4 regions of the Pseudovibrio sp. Ad5 genome follow, and region 3 is predicted to be linked to each of the others. Evidence: riboswitches for the same ligand, from Rfam matches in the RefSeq annotation. Region 3 holds a riboswitch; each other region holds the start of a gene.

Region 1 (4,210 bases), on a different contig from region 3:
AGTGTCAGCTGATGGGATAGAGGCAGATAAGCCAGAACTGCGATCATCGCTGCCATTGCTGCGTGGATTGCAGCGGCGTGGATGTCCCCCTGTGGTCTGAATTCCACTTGAGACTGCCAGAGGATCAATTGTGCCGTTACATCAGGCAAGTTCAGCGTTGTGTCGATGAGCAGGCATGCTGCTGAACTGATGATGATGAGGAGAAGGGCACGGTTGAAAAAACGCGTCGCCCGCATACGCTCCTGAATAAACAGGCTGGAATAGACAATAAGTATTCCAAGAACACCAAGCGCGAACAATCCAACAGACAATATGGTCCATAGGTTCTGCTGCTGAGTGAGCAGTTCAGCTTGATTGAGCTGATTGTGCAGGCCACCTGTCGCAGGATCGAAAATCGACGCATACGATGACGCTGACATGAAGTGTATCGATAAACCAATTAAAACGAAAAGGAGCAATACAGGAAGTAAGAGGGCTCGAAAATGCATTTGGGTACCCCAGGAAATTCCTCGGCATAATTGTTTGAAATTATTGCGCATTTATTAAGAATTCTAGGGATGAACCGGGTTTAATTCTAAAAAGTATCGAAAAGTGCGGTGCATATGACGTTTATCTGACACGTCCAAAGCAAATTTATGAAAATTGTAAGTAAATGTTTCGTTGAGTGAAATTCTTTATATACGTGAATACTCGTATTTATCTTCAAGTTGAGAGGAAAGAGGGACGGGCTGTCAATTATGATTCTCTTCTCTTTTCACGAGAGCATTTAGTTCATTTTTTATGGGCAATTGATGTGCATTGTAGTTCACCATCTTGCTGAAACAACTTTCAGGTGGTCTTGAACGATGCAGTGGTCCAGCTTGTTTTTATACTCAGCGGTTTCGGTTTTGCAGCCAACTGGTGGTGAGCGAGATAACATCTTGCCGAGTTGGAGCTCAACCACAGCACGCCATGGTATCGTAGAAAGCATTGAGCGTATGGCTCGGGCTGGGAGCCCTGAATATGTGAAACTCGATGACCGTGTTGCTGTTTTGGTTGGCGATGGGGCTTTATGGAGTGACGCGCTGGCTGGCGCAGACAATGAAGTGACGCCACCTGAAGCTGGCGACAGTTTTGGAAGCTTTGCTGTTTATTCTGAGAGTGTACGTGCTCATCTGTCATTACACGGGCCGAAGGCTGTTGGCGCAACGTATAGAGAGTTCGCTTTTCAGCCTCTGAAAGAGCTGGTGGGCTTTTTAAAAGAGCATCACTTTCAGATTTGGGTTTTAAGCTTTGGAGATCATGAAGTAGACCGCACAATGGCGGAGTTGAATTATGGACTTCCGAGATTTCGGGTTATCGAGGTTACTCCCCACGTAGCGCCGATGTCTTCAACAGATCTTGCCCGAACTATCTGGGAGAGGATAGGAACAGCACCCCAGATTTTTCTTGGACGATCTCACAGTGATCTTGGCTTGCTGAAGCTTGCTGGAAAAGGTGAGGGGGTGCTTAAAATCCAGATTTCTGCCAGCCAAAATGCTTCCATTCAGACACCGGATTCAACTCCTGATGATTCTGGAGAGCAGCAGAACTCCTGGAGCTTTGTGATTTCTCCTGAGGAGCATTGGCTAAGGAAATATTCGTGGCAGGCACCTTCGGAGAGAACTTATAGCAAGAACTAATAGAAAATACTGAGACTTTCGTTGCAAGATGCACGAGATATATTTGATCTATTCTAGTTTTAATCGATTGAAAATCTGAGTGCTTTTGTAATGTTGAATAATATCCGATGTTTCTGAGGTAATTTTATTTATTTTGATGAAGATCAATGAAGAGGTGGGGCACTCTGATATTTCTAAATACAGCTTCGGCTGGCACTCGGATGGGGGAGTGTCAACTTTCTTAAAGGCGTGTACCAACGGGTACACGCCTCTTTTTTTGCCTGCAGCTCTGGCGGGTTACGAAGGCCGTTGCATCCCTCTGATTGTTGCTTATTCCAACTACCTCTTATTTCTAGTTGTGTCTTCTCTTGTAATTTAGGATATTCCCGCTGTTGGGTTCTGTAGAAGCCAAGCTTCTTGGATGAAAAGGGAATGCGGTAGGGATGACCAAAGATGGGCCCGAACCGCAGCTGCCCCCGCAACTGTTACGTGGTGCCTTCTTCATAAAAGCCACTGGAGATGATCTCTGGGAAGGCGGAGGACGCAAAAGCCATAAGCCAGGAAACCTGCCCGACACGACATAAACTCATGACCGCACGGAGGGTGCGAAGAGGAGCATATTAAATGCATATTGAACCGGGTTACGTTTCCGCCGCCAAGGTTATTGCTGCCAATGCAGGGGCCGTTGGCGTTATTGTCTGGGGCTGCAAAGAGCAGATCTCCGAATTCCTGAAAGAGCCATTCACACCACTGAAAACGCTATTGGCTGCGGTTTTCTTCTCCATTTTCATGCAGAGCTTCCATATGTCTGTTGGAGCATCAGAACTTCACTTCGTTGGTGCGATGGCGATGTATCTGACGCTCGGGTTTACCCCTGTTCTGCTTGGGTTTGCCATTGGCTTGCTGTTTCAGGCGCTCGCTTTTGATCCGCAGGACATGTACCACCTTGGCGTCAACAGCCTGTCTTTGATGTTGCCGCTGATTGCCGTTCACTACCTGAGTGGCCGTGAGCTGTTTTCCAAGGAACTGACCAAGCGTGTGAGCTTTGCGCAGATTCTGAAGTTGGATGCGATGTATTATGCTGGCGTGACCGGCATGGTTGGCTTCTGGTTGATGATTGGGGACGTTGCTACGCCGTTTACGGCATGGGCGCAGTTTGCTCTGTCTTATCTGGCAATTGTTGCGTGTGAGCCATTGGTCACCTTCATTGCTGTGAAGGGGCTCAAGGCCGTTGAAGACAATGCGATTGTTCGGAACCTGACAGTGGTTCCGCAGTTGAAGCTTGCGTAAGTTTTCACGAGTTTGTTTGTTATTGGGGCGGCAGTGTAAACCTGCTGCCCTTTTTCTTGCGTGGAAGTGACCAGGTGTTGTCGTGAAATTCTCCGTTTGAGGAGAAAAAGCGACGGATTTGATCATCGCTGAAGTGTTATGGATTGCCCCTTGGCGCTGCTTCCACTATGAGTGCTCTCCAGAGATTTCATTGTTTACACAGATCAGGAGATGCAGGCAGTCCATGGCGCGCCAGTTCATCTATCACATGCACGGGGTCTCCAAGGCCTACGGTGCAAAAAAAGTACTCGACAATATTCACCTGTCTTTCTACCCGGATGCGAAAATCGGTATCCTTGGTCCAAACGGTGCAGGTAAGTCTACTCTTTTGAAGATCATGGCTGGTCTTGATAAAGAGTACACCGGTGAGGCATGGGCTGCAGAAGGTGCCAAGGTTGGCTACCTGCCGCAGGAACCAAAGCTGAATGAGGACAAGACCGTCCTTGAAAACGTGATGGAAGGCGTTGCGCACAAGCAGGCACTTCTGGATCGTTATAACGAACTGATGATGAACTACTCAGATGAGACAGCCGATGAAGGTGCTCAGCTGCAGGACATCATTGATGCGCAAGATCTGTGGAATCTGGAAAGCCAGGTTGAGATGGCAATGGAAGCGCTTCGCTGCCCTCCATCCGACTCTCCTGTAAATAACCTTTCTGGTGGTGAGCGTCGCCGTATCGCGTTGTGTCAGCTGCTCTTGTCCGAGCCTGACCTGATGCTGCTTGACGAACCAACCAACCACCTTGACGCTGAGACCGTGCACTGGCTGGAACGCCATCTGCGTGAGTTTAAGGGTTCAGTGCTGATCATTACCCACGATCGCTACTTCCTTGACAACGTGACTGGCTGGATTCTGGAACTCGACCGCGGTCAGGGCATTCCTTATGAAGGCAACTACTCCACTTACCTTGGTCAGAAAACTAAGCGCATGGAGCAGGAAGGCCGTGAGAACATGGCTCGTTCCCGCGCTATCAAGCGTGAGCAGGAATGGATGGGCATGACGCCGAAGGGCCGTCAGACCAAGTCAAAAGCGCGTATCAATGCTTATGATGCGCTGTTGACTGCTCAAGAAGAGCGTATGCCTTCAATTGAGCAGATCCTGATCCCTGTTGGTGAGCGTCTGGGTAACAATGTTATCGACGTTCAAGGCGTTTCCAAAGGCTTTGGCGATCGTCTGTTGATTGATGATCTGACCTTCAAACTGCCACGTGGTGGTATTGTTGGTATCATCGGTCCAAACG
Region 2 (4,210 bases), on a different contig from region 3:
CAGAAACGCCAGCAAAGGTACGGTGAGCATCCCCAAAAACAGCCCCGTATGCAGCAGAGCCAACACCGCCCCAAACGCGCCACCAGCTGAAATGCCGATCAAATGCGGGTCAGCTAGCGGGTTGCGGGTGACGGATTGAAGGCAAGCTCCCACGATGGAAAGCCCGGCCCCCACCATGATCGCCAGCAGCGCACGGGGCAGGCGGATCTCCCAGAGAATGCTCTCCCGCCCCAGCGACCAGCTCGGCTCAACCGTGCCCGGCACCAGTTTGTTGGCAAGAACACCCCATACAGTCTCCATGGAAATGGAAACCGCCCCAACGGAGACCGCAAGGCAGACAGAAAGAACCAGCGCAGCCAATCCCACGCAGCAAATCTGCAGCAAATGATGAGAAGAGCCCTCTTTGGGGGCTACAACAACGCCGGTTCCTTCGCTCATTGTTAGTTACCCCAGAATGCGGTTGCGAGTTTCTTGATCGCCTTGATGTTCCGTGGTCCCGGAGTTGCTTCAGCATATTCCAGCGTCACGAACCGGTCATTCTTCACCGCATCCATATCCGCAAAGGCGGGGTTGTTGAGCATGAACTCACGCTTCTGCGCAGCAGTCACTTCGCCGTAGTTGATAATCACGATCACTTCCGGGTTGGTCTCAACCACAGCCTCCCAGTTCACGCGCACCCAGCTCTTATCCAATGTATCCGTCACGTTGGTGCCGCCAGCAGCCTCAATCAGCGCGGTTGGCATCCCATAACGACCAGCAGTGAACGGAGAATCTTCACCTCCGTCATAAACAAACACACGCAGAGGTGTGTCAGCAGCCTTCAAGCCAGCTTTGAACTGCGCAAGGTCTTCGCGATAAGCCTGCACCAACGCTTCCGCCCGCTCTTCAACATCAAAGATGCGGCCAAGGTTCAAAAGATCATTGTACATGTCATCCATGGAAACCTTTGGCTTCTCGCCAATATGGATGCAGCTCTCGGTCAGCTCGTACACCTTGATACCGAACGGCTCCAGCGTCTCCGGTGTGAGCTCGCCACCAACCCTCATACCATAATTCCAACCTGCAAAAAAGAAATCCGCGTCAGCACCAATTAGGATTTCTTTGTTCGGATACTTTGGGGCAAGCTCCGGCAGCACAGCCACTTGATCCGTGAGCTCTTCATCCAGCGTCTTCCACCCAGAAATACCGGTGTAGCCCACCATGTTGTCCTGCAACTCCAGTGCCAGCATCATTTCTGTGAGGTTGGAGTCATGCGATACCGCCCGCTGCGGCACGCCATCAAATTCGACAGTGCGGTTACAGCTCTTGACGGAAACCTCTGCCAGCGCAGCGGAAGAGGAAAGCAGCGCCGCAGCCAGCGCCAAACCAAGTTTTTTCATGAAAAAGTACCCTTAAGAATGCAGATCAAATGTCAGAAGAGAGTGTTGTCGGTCCACCAGCTGTTCGCGCGTTGTGCGCACCTGAAAAGCCTTGGAAACCAAAGCGGGAGAGAGGATCTGCTCCGGCACCCCAAATCCAAGCATTTGCCCGTGGTCCAGCAACAGGATCTGGTCACACACCTCAGCTGCCATGTTCAGGTCATGCAGGCTGGTGATGATCGTCAGATCCAGCTCTTCAATGAGCTTCAGAATTTCTAGCTGATGGCGAATGTCGAGATGGTTGGTCGGCTCATCCAAAATGAGCAGCTCTGGCTCCTGCGCCAACGCCCGCGCCACCATAACCCGCTGCCGCTCTCCGCCAGAAAGCGTGCCAAACAACCGTCCGGCCAAGGCATCCAGCTGCAAAGCGCGGATCGCACGGTCCACCACCTGCCGGTCTCGTTCTCCGGAAGCTGCTAACCCACTGCGATACGGCGTGCGTCCCAGCTCCACAATCTCACGCACCCTCAGCGCAAAATCCGTCGGCTGCTCTTGCAATACCGCTGCCACCCGCTGTGCCGTGATCTTGGCGGAGAGGGACCAGATGTCATCACCGCCAACGCAAATCTGCCCGCTCATCGGCTTGTTGAACCGATAGAGCAGCCGCAACAACGTAGACTTGCCAGCCCCGTTCGCGCCAACCACGCCAAGCACTTGCCCCGCAGCCAACTCAAAACTCAGTGGCTGTAACACCAACGAACTCTTCCGATCAGGCGCCCACGAAACATCGCACACAGAAACAAAAACCGCGCTCATGCCAAAGCACCCGTGCGCAGCTCAGCCCCAATCGGGCAGCCAACGGTGCCCAAATGATGAGAAACAAGATCAAGCATCGTACCAACCCACCCGAGTGAAACGCTACACATCATCAATGTAACGTTATAACGTTACATTGATTGTCGAATCCTGAGGCAAAAGTCAAGCACACACGCGCGTCGACCATCAGCGGTTCGCAAAACGATCCGGGATAAAGTTTAAGTCTTGAGGAAACAGGTAACATAACGCCCTCCGCGCAACGGCAGGGGCAAACAGAAACCGGATATGTGAGAGGCTTGCGCCAATGCAACCATTATGGCCTCCTCCGGGACGCCCCGCCCGGGTTGAAGTGAAACATAATGGCAGGTCTCCTGACTCGCGGGTCTGTGCTCAGCCAGCCTTCCCGGATCTCTCCAGTGGCATGCTTGGCGTCGCTCGCCGCTTACAGTTGCGGGGGCAGTCACGGAATTAGCGCCTGTTGGCTACACTTCACCGTGTTCCCTTTTAATCCCGAGGCCTTTCGCACCTCAGAAACCATAGGCCCGCATACTGAATTTTGCAGACCTCAATTGCAAGCGCTTTCGAGAATAGACCTGAGGTGCTGTTGATAGCAATTGCCAGCAACTCACTTGAAACACTCAAATACTTTCGCAAAACCATCCCAAGTTTTCCATGAGTTTCACTTGTGACAACGCCTTGCTAGGCTCTTGGCAATGACCAAACAGAGATTGCTTGAATTCACCAACTTTGACCATCCGGATAGCAATAAGTGAAAAGAGATGAAAACAGTCATTAAAAAGACTTCGATAATCTTGAGTGTCTTCGCTGTCTGTTTTGCAGTTTCGGGATGTTTATTGATTGGACCTCTCCTGCCGACACCTGGACATACGGAGATTGTGAAAATCGATTCATCAATGACGAACCAGGAGCTTTCTCGCAAGTTGCTTGCTATCTTTAGAAATCACGGTATAGCCCCCTGCACAATGTCAAGCCCCGCATACCATAGCAAAGTCCGTCACTCAGTTGATGAAAGGCCGCCGAATGGCTGTATTTGGGGAGGCTTTCGTCATCCAAGTCAGCCACAAGTAAATGCTGATGATGCAACTATAATCATCGGAAGTTTCCCAGAGTACAATAATAATGGGATAGGCCAATCAGCGAGATTTCGAAGACTCAGTAACAACGAGTTGGAGGTTACGGTAAAAGGACAAGGTGCGTACTATAGGAAGCTCCCAAACAAAAAAATCGCTCAAAAATTTGCCCGGATTATCAAAGAAAACCTGCAATAACAGCACACCCCACCGTCTTCCCGGACAAGCGCAGCGCAGATCCGAGATCCAGAGCCAAATGCTCAGGTGCTCCTAGCTCCTTCGCAACCCGTTCTTGGTAATCTCACCATGCATCCAGTGGGTGTCACTCTGTACGTGATCTGCGCGCACATACTTGGCCATATGTGTTGCCATGTCAGCCTCTTGGAAAGCCTCAGTGGTTCGCACGACAAAGCCCTCCTGCTTGCTCAGGTTGAGCCCGTTCAGCACTCTGTCAACGCTTGCTTGAGTGAAAACGCCCCTGTGCAACACCGGAACAGGAGCAATGCCCAGCTCTGAGAAACGGTCCAGCGTCGCATCCCAACTCTGTGTGACGCCGCCAACAATCCATGCAAAACCTAGAAAGTAAGTAGGCAACCTGTCATAAGCGACGGAATGACGGGCAAACAGATACTCACCGACGATCCGCTCATCCTCAGCAAGACACGGCGAAACACCTGCCGCAAAAGCTTTCATCCAATCACGGGATGGATGATACCCACTGTCAGGGCTACGCGCATGGCATCCACTCTGCAGGATAGTCGTATTCTCGCCGTCCATCTTCTCGGTAAAGACGACCTCTGCTGCGCTTTCCAGAACCGCCAAATCCCGCAGGATCTTGTCATCGCTCATTACACCGGGAGAGCTGGGTAAGTGATAGGTGCGGCCATACTTCTTCATCGATCCCGCAGCTCCTTATCTTCAAAGCTAATAAGGGAACTCCGATTT
Region 3 (4,210 bases):
AGAAGGTTCGCGCAGACAGATGGTTGTTTTTAACCCAATGCGGTTGAGAGCATCACCAAGTCCTACGGTTGTCGTGGTTTTGCCTTCCCCAGCCGGAGTTGGAGAGACTGCTGTGACAAGTATGAGTTTTCCATATGGATTACTGCTCAGCTCAGGCATCTCATCCAGATTAACCTTGGCTTTAAACCGGCCATAAGGTTCAAGAGCGTCCTCCGGGATCTTCAGATTTTGAGCGATGCGCGCAATGGGTTTCATGTCTGCTGCGCGGGCAATTTCAATATCTTTCATGGAAAATCTCCAGATTAGAACGTGTAATCAAATGAGCCGGAGAGAGCGTCAAAAACGCAAATCAGGCAGGAACAGCAATGTAATCTCTACGTAGAATCTCTACCGAATGCACCTGCAAAGTTCAAGATTGAGGTAGGGCACTTGAAACTAACTTAGTTAACGGTGCTCATCTGTGTTTTTGCTGAGATGTGAAATATTATTGCCTGAATAGCTGTTGGTCTGTTCTAAAATTCACCAGACTGCGCTTGCGCGGCAAATCCAAGAGCAGTAGAGCTGGTTGGCTTTTATAAACAAACTGCGTCGTGCCGTAGTTTCGTCGGTTAGGTCACCCCATGTTTTTATTTGAAGTTGCCGCGCTCGGTGCCGCTGCCACCTGGGCTATTGGTGGTCTCATTTCAGCAAAACCTGCAGCACACCTTGGAGCCATTGGCTTCAACTGTGTGCGTATGTGGTTTGTTGTGGTGTTTCTGGGTATCTATGTCATTGCAACAGGCACATGGAATACGGTTGATTCAAGCCACGCTTCTCTCATCTTTCTCTCTGGCTTTGTCGGCATCTTCATGGGGGACACATTGCTGTTCCTCACGCTCAACCGTATGGGACCGCGCCGCACAGCCATCCTGTTTTCCATGAACGCACCCATCTCAGCGCTTCTCGGTTGGTTGTTTCTGTCAGAGGAACTGTCATTTCAGGCGCTTGTTGGTATCTTATTCGTTTTAGTGGGCGTTATTCTCTCCATTGCGTTTGGAAAGCGCAAAGACCAGCTCCATAAATGGGAGGCGATTAGAGGTCCTGTTGCCATTGGTATCCTCTTTGGCACGTTGGCCGCACTTTCCCAATCAGTAGGGTCAATCATCATTCGCCCCGTTATGGAAAGTGGAGCAGATCCTGTTGCGATTTCTCTTATGCGCTGCACCATTGCAGCCTTTGGTTTGCTGGTGTTGTTTTACCTGCCGGGCCGTCCATTCAGATTGGCGAACCCAATCAACAAAGAGATCGTCGCACTGGCCTCCTTGTCCGGCATGCTGGGCATGGGGATCGGTATGACGCTGATCCTCTATGCACTCAGCGGTGGCGAAGTTGGCATTGTTTCTACCTTGTCAGCAACCACACCAGCCATGATGCTACCTGTTTTATGGTGGCAAACCAAAGAGTTCCCTGCCATTGGAGCATGGATCGGCGCACTCCTCGTCATTCTCGGCTGTGCTTTGATTTTCATGAGCTAAGCAAACGAGAAGGTAGCGATGCCGCCTAAGCATCCCTAGCAGGTGCGGCCTTAAGTGGTCGCACCGCAAGATATGGAGATGTGCTCTCTCCAGCAAATTCTGTGAGTTTAGCTGGCAATTGGTCGAATTTTATCAAGTTCCTCGCTCAGCCAGTTGACGGAAGCCCCTGAAATCTGATCAATAGCCGGGCATTTGGTATTTTTGTCGATCAGATAAAAATGAAAAGGGAACACGGTCCATTTGGAAAAGCCGTGGCTGCCCCCGCAACTGTAAGCGTAGAGTTGTTGCTCACACATGCCACTGATGCAGCTGTTTAAAGCGGTGTTGGGAAGGCGGAGCAACAATAAGGACGCGCAAGCCAGGAGACCTGCCAGATGCAGTCACTCACCCACGGTACGGGGCGTGCTAAGGGGCGGTATTCCGTTCAGGTGACATTCACAGTGCGTCTGAGTGGTGATGAATCTGACTTTGTTTCAACGGGTTAGAACCAAGTTTCTTCAAAGGCGCACAATGCAATCAACAGCATGGCATCCGACATGGATGCTGTGAATGATGGACCAAACTCGTGCGTAACACATCTTGGATCGCAGCTACCCTCAAGTCCGGCGTAGCCCTTTCAGCGCTCTTCAGCTCAACTCTTATCTCATCCGCAAACGAGACAGAGCTTGATGACATCATCGTCATCGCCAACAGAACGGAAACCGAAGCCGGCAAAGTCGGCTCCACAACACATGTCGTGACCGAAGAAGACCTAAAGAACGACGGCGCTATGTTTGTCTCTGAATACCTGACAAAGTTGCCGGGTATCTCGTTCTCGCAAAACGGCGGAGCGGGTAAAACAAGTGCTTTGCGCATTCGTGGAATGAGTGGTTATTACACGAAGATTTTGCTGGATGGTGTCGATATTGCTGACCCGTCTGGTACGCAAGTTGAAGCTCGCCTTGAGCATGTCCTACTTAATGATGTTGAGCGTATTGAAATCTTAAAAGGCTCGCACAGTGCATTATATGGTGGCCAAGCGGTGGGGGGTGTTATCAATATCATCACCAAACGCGCTGCGCCGGGCACCGTGAAGCATAATGCGGCCATCGAGGGCGGCAGCTACGGAACCGTCAACGCGTCCTATGGATTTCAAGCGGCGACTGAAACAGCAGATATCGCAGTAAATGTGCAGCGCTACCATACTGATGGGTTTAGCGCGCAAACTCCAAAAAGTGACACAGCAGATGAGGACGGTTATGAGAACCTGACCTTTTCTGCAAAAGGTTCAGTCGATGTCACAGAGGCTCTGAACCTATATTTTGTTGCACGCGGTACGGATGGTCACAGCGAGTTTGATGGGGGATCTGATCCAGATGGGCGTGATGAGCAGGATTTTCATCAGTACATGGGAAAATTTGGTGCAGATGTTGCTTGGTTTGATGATCGAGTAACAACTGATGCTTCGTTTCAGGTCATTCATACAAAGCGCCAATACTTTGGCGGGTTCTCCAAAAAGTACTCAGGTGATCGTTACAAGTTTGACGTTCTCAATACCTTTGAAGCGACAGACGAAATTACTTTGAATTTTGGTGGCGATTGGATGCATGAAGACTATACTGAGTATGGTAGTAGCCGTATCTTTGGTGGCTTTGTTGAAGCAATGGTTGAGCCATCAGATGACCTAAGCCTCTCGGTGTCTTCTCGCTTGGATTACCATTCTCATTTCGGTGCTTATTGGTCTGGTCGTGGAACCATTTCCTATCAGTTGCTTGAAGATACGCGTATCCATTCAAGCCTCGGGAATGGTTTTCGAGCGCCATCATCTTATGAGTTGTATGACGTAAAATATGGGAACCCAAATTTTGAACCTGAAACTGCCATGAGTTTTGACCTGGGTATCGATCAGAATCTGTTGGGTGATAAACTTAGACTTTCAGGAACCTATTTTCAGATCATGACTGAAGATTTGATTAGATATGACCGTACAACCAATAAATACGTACAGATCAACGGCATGTCCCGCAGCCAAGGTGCGGAGCTGTCTGCTAACTGGGATGTTCTCGACAATCTGAGCTTCAATGCTGCCTACACTTACACATGGGCTGTTGGACCAGACAAAAAACGTCTGCGCCGTGTACCGCTGCATGATGTGAATGTCGGGGCAACTTACAAGCCCGTTGATGTGCTGACCCTCAACCTCAATACCAGTTACGTCTCCGGTATCGAAGATGACGGTGAGCTCGACGACTTCGTTCTGGTCAATGCCAAAGCTGCTTATCAGTACACTGAGAATCTGACGTTCCACGTCCGCGGTGAAAACTTGCTGGATCAGGATTATGAGCGGATCAAAGACTATCAGACACCGGGTCTTTCCGTTTACGCTGGTCTTACTGCCAGTTTCTGATTAAGTATGCCGCTCGGTGAAAGCTGAGCGGCATCTTGCAGGGGAAGGCTCTGCTCGGGCTGCCTTCCAATGTCTGTACGCCTTTCAAAAGGTCGAAATGCGAAATAAGATCAAAAAGATCATGCAAATGGCGTTTCTGATGGCTCTGGCAATCAGTCCTGCTGTTGTACGAGCGGACCAGAGCGAGGCGGAGGCACCCCGGCGAGTTGTCTCCATGAACCTGTGCACCGACCAGTTTTCCATGCTACTTGCGGGCAAAGAACAACTTGTATCAGTCTCCAAATTAGCATCTGACCCAACGCTCTCCGTC
Region 4 (4,210 bases), on a different contig from region 3:
CCGCAAACCAGGCCTCCACACGCGGCCCAACCGCCTGCACCAGCACCGGCGCGGCCTTGCCCTCAACCACCACACTGCCCTTAATGCGCAACACACCAGAAACCTTCATGGCCGCTTCCACCTGTGCCTTCACCTCATCAATTGAAGCAAACCGGCGGGTTGGCAGTACAAAACTCTCAAAATCATCATGAGAATGATCGTGATGATGATGGTGGTCGTGGTCGTGGTCGTGGTCGTGGTCGTGGTCGTGAGCATGCTGCGCTTCATGGTGAGAAAGACGCAAGTCCATATCATCTTCGGCCCCGGCATCACGCCCAAGCAGAACATCCAGCGCCAGCTCGCCATGAGAGGCAGCCACAATCTCAACCCCATCACGCACCCGGCCACGGATCGTCTGCTTGACAGCCGCCAGCTCTGCCTCGCTCAAAAGGTCCGCTTTGGAAAGCACAACAAGGTCAGCACAGGTCAGCTGATCCGCAAAAAGCTCTTCCACCGGGCTTTCATGGTCCAGCGCATCATCCGCTGCCCGCTGTGCAGCAACAGCCTCTTCATCGCAGGCCACTTTGCCAGCAGCAACAGCCGGTGCATCTACCACGGTCACCACACTGTCAACGGTCACACGTGGCTTGACAGAAGGCCAGTTGAACGCCCGCACCAACGGCTGTGGCAGAGCAAGGCCAGAGGTTTCAATCACAACCACATCCGGCACCTGCTCGCGCTCCAGAAGCATCTCCATGGTCGGCAGAAAATCATCAGCTACCGTGCAGCAAATGCAGCCATTGGCCAGCTCCACCACTTCATCAGCAGAACAGTCCGGGTCAGCACAGCCATTCACCAGTGAGCCATCAAAACCCATCTCGCCGAACTCATTGACGATCAGCGCTATGCGCTTGTTCTGTGCCTTCATCAGCAGGTTACGCACCAGCGTTGTTTTTCCGGCCCCCAGAAAACCAGTGATAATGACAGCAGGGATTTTTTTAGAAGGTGCAGCAAAAGAAACAGTCATAGGGAAATCTCCGGTAAAACAGCAGGCTTCAGCTGCAAAGGCTGCCCAGCAGCCACAAACATCACAAAATGGCAGAGGTCGGCGATACGCTGGTTCAGGCGGCCAGCTTCATCTCGAAAGGCGCGGGCCATGGCGTTTTCAGGCACAATGCCCATGCCCACTTCATTGCCAACAAACACAACAGGGCACGGCAAAGAGCTAAGAACCGCCTCAAGCCGCTCAAGCTCCACGGTCCAGTCCCGCGACCCGTGCATAAGGTTGGAAAGCCAAAGCGTCAGACAATCAACGAGGATCGCACGATCGCTGCTGGCATGCGTTTCCAGCACGCGCACAAGCTCCAGCGGCTCCTCAACAGTGTCCCAAAGGTCGCCCCGCTGCATCTTATGATGCGCGATACGCTCCTCCATTTCACCGTCAAAGGCCTGGCCTGTCGCGATATAAGTCGGGCGTCGCCCGCTGCTTATAACCAGCTTTTCCGCATATGCGCTTTTCCCGGAACGAGCTCCACCCGTAACCAGGCAATGGCGAACACCAAGGTCGCCTCTCTGTTCAGCCATCTGGGTTAGCTGGTCAGCAAGCGCAAAGAAGCCGGGGCTTCAGTCAAAGAATATGAAAGTACAGCAACTGTCTCGCACGGAGACAGGAAAATATGCGTCATGAGCACCTCTCGCCGTCCACCCGACAGCAGTCCTATGTCAAATCATATCTCCAGCCGGTCTCCTGGCTTGCGGCTCAACCGACCATAGCCCCTTCCCAGCCCTTAAAAGGCCAGTGGGATTTTCGCTAAGGTCTCACCGCTCACAGTTGCGGGGGCAGCTGCGGCTTGTCTCCATAATATATGGAACCGCATTCCCGTTTAATCTTGTCATTCCAAAGCCTGAGCCGGAACAAAAAGAAACTGGAGTTCTGGCCTTAAGTGTGGGGCGCAATCAGCTCTCCTGTCAATTGTCTTTGTGAGGATTCCAACATCACCGGAAAATCAAACCCGCAAAATCCGCGGTTTTTGGAGATTTCTGGCTAACCCCCTTGGATATCTCAATAAAAAAATAGAGAAACTGTCCACAAATCGAAAAATACGCAAAAAACGACTTGGCAAACACAACATGCCTCTGTAAAAGCCTCCTCACGCAAACGGCGAGGCAAACTCGCAAGGGTGTCATGATCCCCGGTAGCTCAGTGGTAGAGCAAGCGGCTGTTAACCGCTTGGTCGCTGGTTCGAATCCGGCCCGGGGAGCCATCCTTTTTCGTTTGCAGCCATACGGCAAGATCATCGTGATCCCCGGTAGCTCAGTGGTAGAGCAAGCGGCTGTTAACCGCTTGGTCGCTGGTTCGAATCCGGCCCGGGGAGCCACTTCTTTTATCGATCGCCGCCAATGGCAACATAGTATGATCCCCGGTAGCTCAGTGGTAGAGCAAGCGGCTGTTAACCGCTTGGTCGCTGGTTCGAATCCGGCCCGGGGAGCCATACTTCTCTCTTTATCCTCCCCTTCTTCTTAAAACAGCTCTTCTCTTCACAAAACACGTGCGTGCGCGTCTATCCAGAAAACAAGAAAAATGATGGGTAGAAAACCATGTTCACGCGAAGCGAAGGTGCAGCACTATCAAGTGCCGCTGGCCGAAGACATAAAGTCCATTTGGGTAGAACTCTCTTCCGCACAAAAGCGGAGGCGTTCCATTTTGCGCTAAAACTCACCCTGATCCTGCACATGGCCACCCACTGACGCAGCTCTGGCTCCTTCAATTTTCAGGGAGTTCATAAGTTGGGAGAGCTGTGCATATCAGCAACGAGCTCAAATACCGCCTAATGGCCCTTGGCACCCATAAAAAATTGGCCGAAATGAAGCGCTGTTCTTTCAAAAGCTTAGCTCATGCGGAAAAATACTAGATTTTTTTGCCATATGCACAAACTGCGATCTACATCACAGTTCTATCCAAATCCTATAGCAAATCAACACAATGAAAATTTTACATAATAGCATTTAAATAACCTGAAAGTATAAATACGCGAAACATAATTTATATACAATTATTATGGCATAGATACTCTAAGTAAATGCGTATACCTCTAATATATCTAGTGCATATTATCATAATCACTACTAAGTGATGACTAGTGAAGTGCACATAATAAGGCGCCCCCTCTGGGAAAGTTGCTGCGTAAAAGTCAGGGAGCCATAAATGAGTAGTCTGTTGCCATCCTGCGGTCTGCCGCAAACCTTCAAGTTGCATCTCACAAGATCAGGGTTTCTTGCCGCCTGCATCGCTGCGCCACTCGCTTTGGCTGCGCCTTCGCACGCAGAAACGCCCCCCGCCTCCGCGCCTGCCACAACATCAGGCCCTCAGCTCATCGAAAAATCCGACAATGGCAACACCTACGCCATGCCAGAGGATTATCTGGCCGTCACCGTTGCTCCGCCCTCCAAAACTCCCTACGCCGATCCATTAGAGAGTGATTTGTCCATCTGGGTTGGTGAGGTGGAAATTGAGGGCCGCAAGACCCTGTGGGTCGAGTTGATCGATACCCACGGCGAGGTCATTTACAATTCCGAGGTCCAGCAAAACGAGACGCATCTGCTGCCAGATGGCAGAGCCATTGCCGTCACCGTGATGCAACCTGCCACTCACAACAAAGCACTGCAGTCTGCCAGCCTGAAGAAAGACCAGTCCCGCGTGCCAACTGATGAGCGCTTTGTCATCACCCGCAAGGAAGCTTTTGCCCCGGCGCTGGATACGCAGGTGAACCTGCTGGAAGTGCAGCCCGTCCCGAAGGAAGTCCATAACTCCTTCATGCTACGCGCAGGTGAGAACGGCGAGATCCTCTGGAAAGCCACCAAGGATGCCATCACCTGGCTGGAAAGCAGATCCTGACGAAGACTGGACTGCGCGCAAATCGATACTCTCTCAAATCGCATTTAGCGCACTCATTCGAAAGCCACGCACCCCGTGAGCAATTTTGTTCTCATGCGCAATTGCAAAGAGAATAATATCCTAGTCTGACGCACCCTTTGGCAGCCCATTTCTTGTTCTCGTGAGGTCAGCACAGTAGCGTGGTCTCAAAAGGGGTAAACACCCGCATTCTGATTTTTGGTCATACGAATTATTTGAGAGAAACTATGGATACGCGCGCCTCTGCCATCGAAGCCATCGGCAACACTCCACTTATTCGCCTCAAAGGCCCCTCCGAGCGAACCGGCTGTGAAATTC

Evidence for each region. A riboswitch is a leader RNA that binds a small molecule or an ion and turns the genes downstream of it on or off. The one in region 3 is predicted to bind cobalamin.
Region 1: it holds a riboswitch for cobalamin, as region 3 does, so the genes downstream of both, PsAD5_RS23815 (energy-coupling factor ABC transporter permease) here and PsAD5_RS09220 (TonB-dependent receptor plug domain-containing protein) in region 3, are expected to answer to the same signal.
Region 2: it holds a riboswitch for cobalamin, as region 3 does, so the genes downstream of both, PsAD5_RS26460 (ABC transporter ATP-binding protein) here and PsAD5_RS09220 (TonB-dependent receptor plug domain-containing protein) in region 3, are expected to answer to the same signal.
Region 4: it holds a riboswitch for cobalamin, as region 3 does, so the genes downstream of both, cobU (bifunctional adenosylcobinamide kinase/adenosylcobinamide-phosphate guanylyltransferase) here and PsAD5_RS09220 (TonB-dependent receptor plug domain-containing protein) in region 3, are expected to answer to the same signal.

What each region holds. Positions count from the first base shown of each region.
Region 1 is NZ_LMCH01000065.1:141,502-145,711, reverse strand. It holds gene PsAD5_RS23830 (EAL domain-containing protein) at 1-419, opposite strand, end outside; gene PsAD5_RS23825 (hypothetical protein) at 846-1,661, shown strand; cobalamin riboswitch at 2,018-2,228, shown strand; gene PsAD5_RS23815 (energy-coupling factor ABC transporter permease) at 2,265-2,930, shown strand; gene ettA (energy-dependent translational throttle protein EttA) at 3,154-4,210, shown strand, end outside.
Region 2 is NZ_LMCH01000066.1:291,304-295,513, reverse strand. It holds gene PsAD5_RS26470 (FecCD family ABC transporter permease) at 1-438, opposite strand, end outside; gene PsAD5_RS26465 (ABC transporter substrate-binding protein) at 441-1,379, opposite strand; gene PsAD5_RS26460 (ABC transporter ATP-binding protein) at 1,392-2,174, opposite strand; cobalamin riboswitch at 2,519-2,728, opposite strand; gene PsAD5_RS26450 (RNA ligase family protein) at 3,536-4,162, opposite strand.
Region 3 is NZ_LMCH01000015.1:95,215-99,424, forward strand. It holds gene PsAD5_RS09210 (formate--tetrahydrofolate ligase) at 1-288, opposite strand, end outside; gene PsAD5_RS09215 (DMT family transporter) at 621-1,514, shown strand; cobalamin riboswitch at 1,691-1,903, shown strand; gene PsAD5_RS09220 (TonB-dependent receptor plug domain-containing protein) at 2,080-3,900, shown strand; gene PsAD5_RS09225 (ABC transporter substrate-binding protein) at 3,998-4,210, shown strand, end outside.
Region 4 is NZ_LMCH01000025.1:92,286-96,495, reverse strand. It holds gene cobW (cobalamin biosynthesis protein CobW) at 1-1,006, opposite strand, end outside; gene cobU (bifunctional adenosylcobinamide kinase/adenosylcobinamide-phosphate guanylyltransferase) at 1,003-1,563, opposite strand; cobalamin riboswitch at 1,700-1,908, opposite strand; tRNA gene PsAD5_RS12710 (tRNA-Asn) at 2,169-2,243, shown strand; tRNA gene PsAD5_RS12705 (tRNA-Asn) at 2,283-2,357, shown strand; tRNA gene PsAD5_RS12700 (tRNA-Asn) at 2,397-2,471, shown strand; gene PsAD5_RS12695 (hypothetical protein) at 3,185-3,874, shown strand; gene PsAD5_RS12690 (cysteine synthase A) at 4,120-4,210, shown strand, end outside.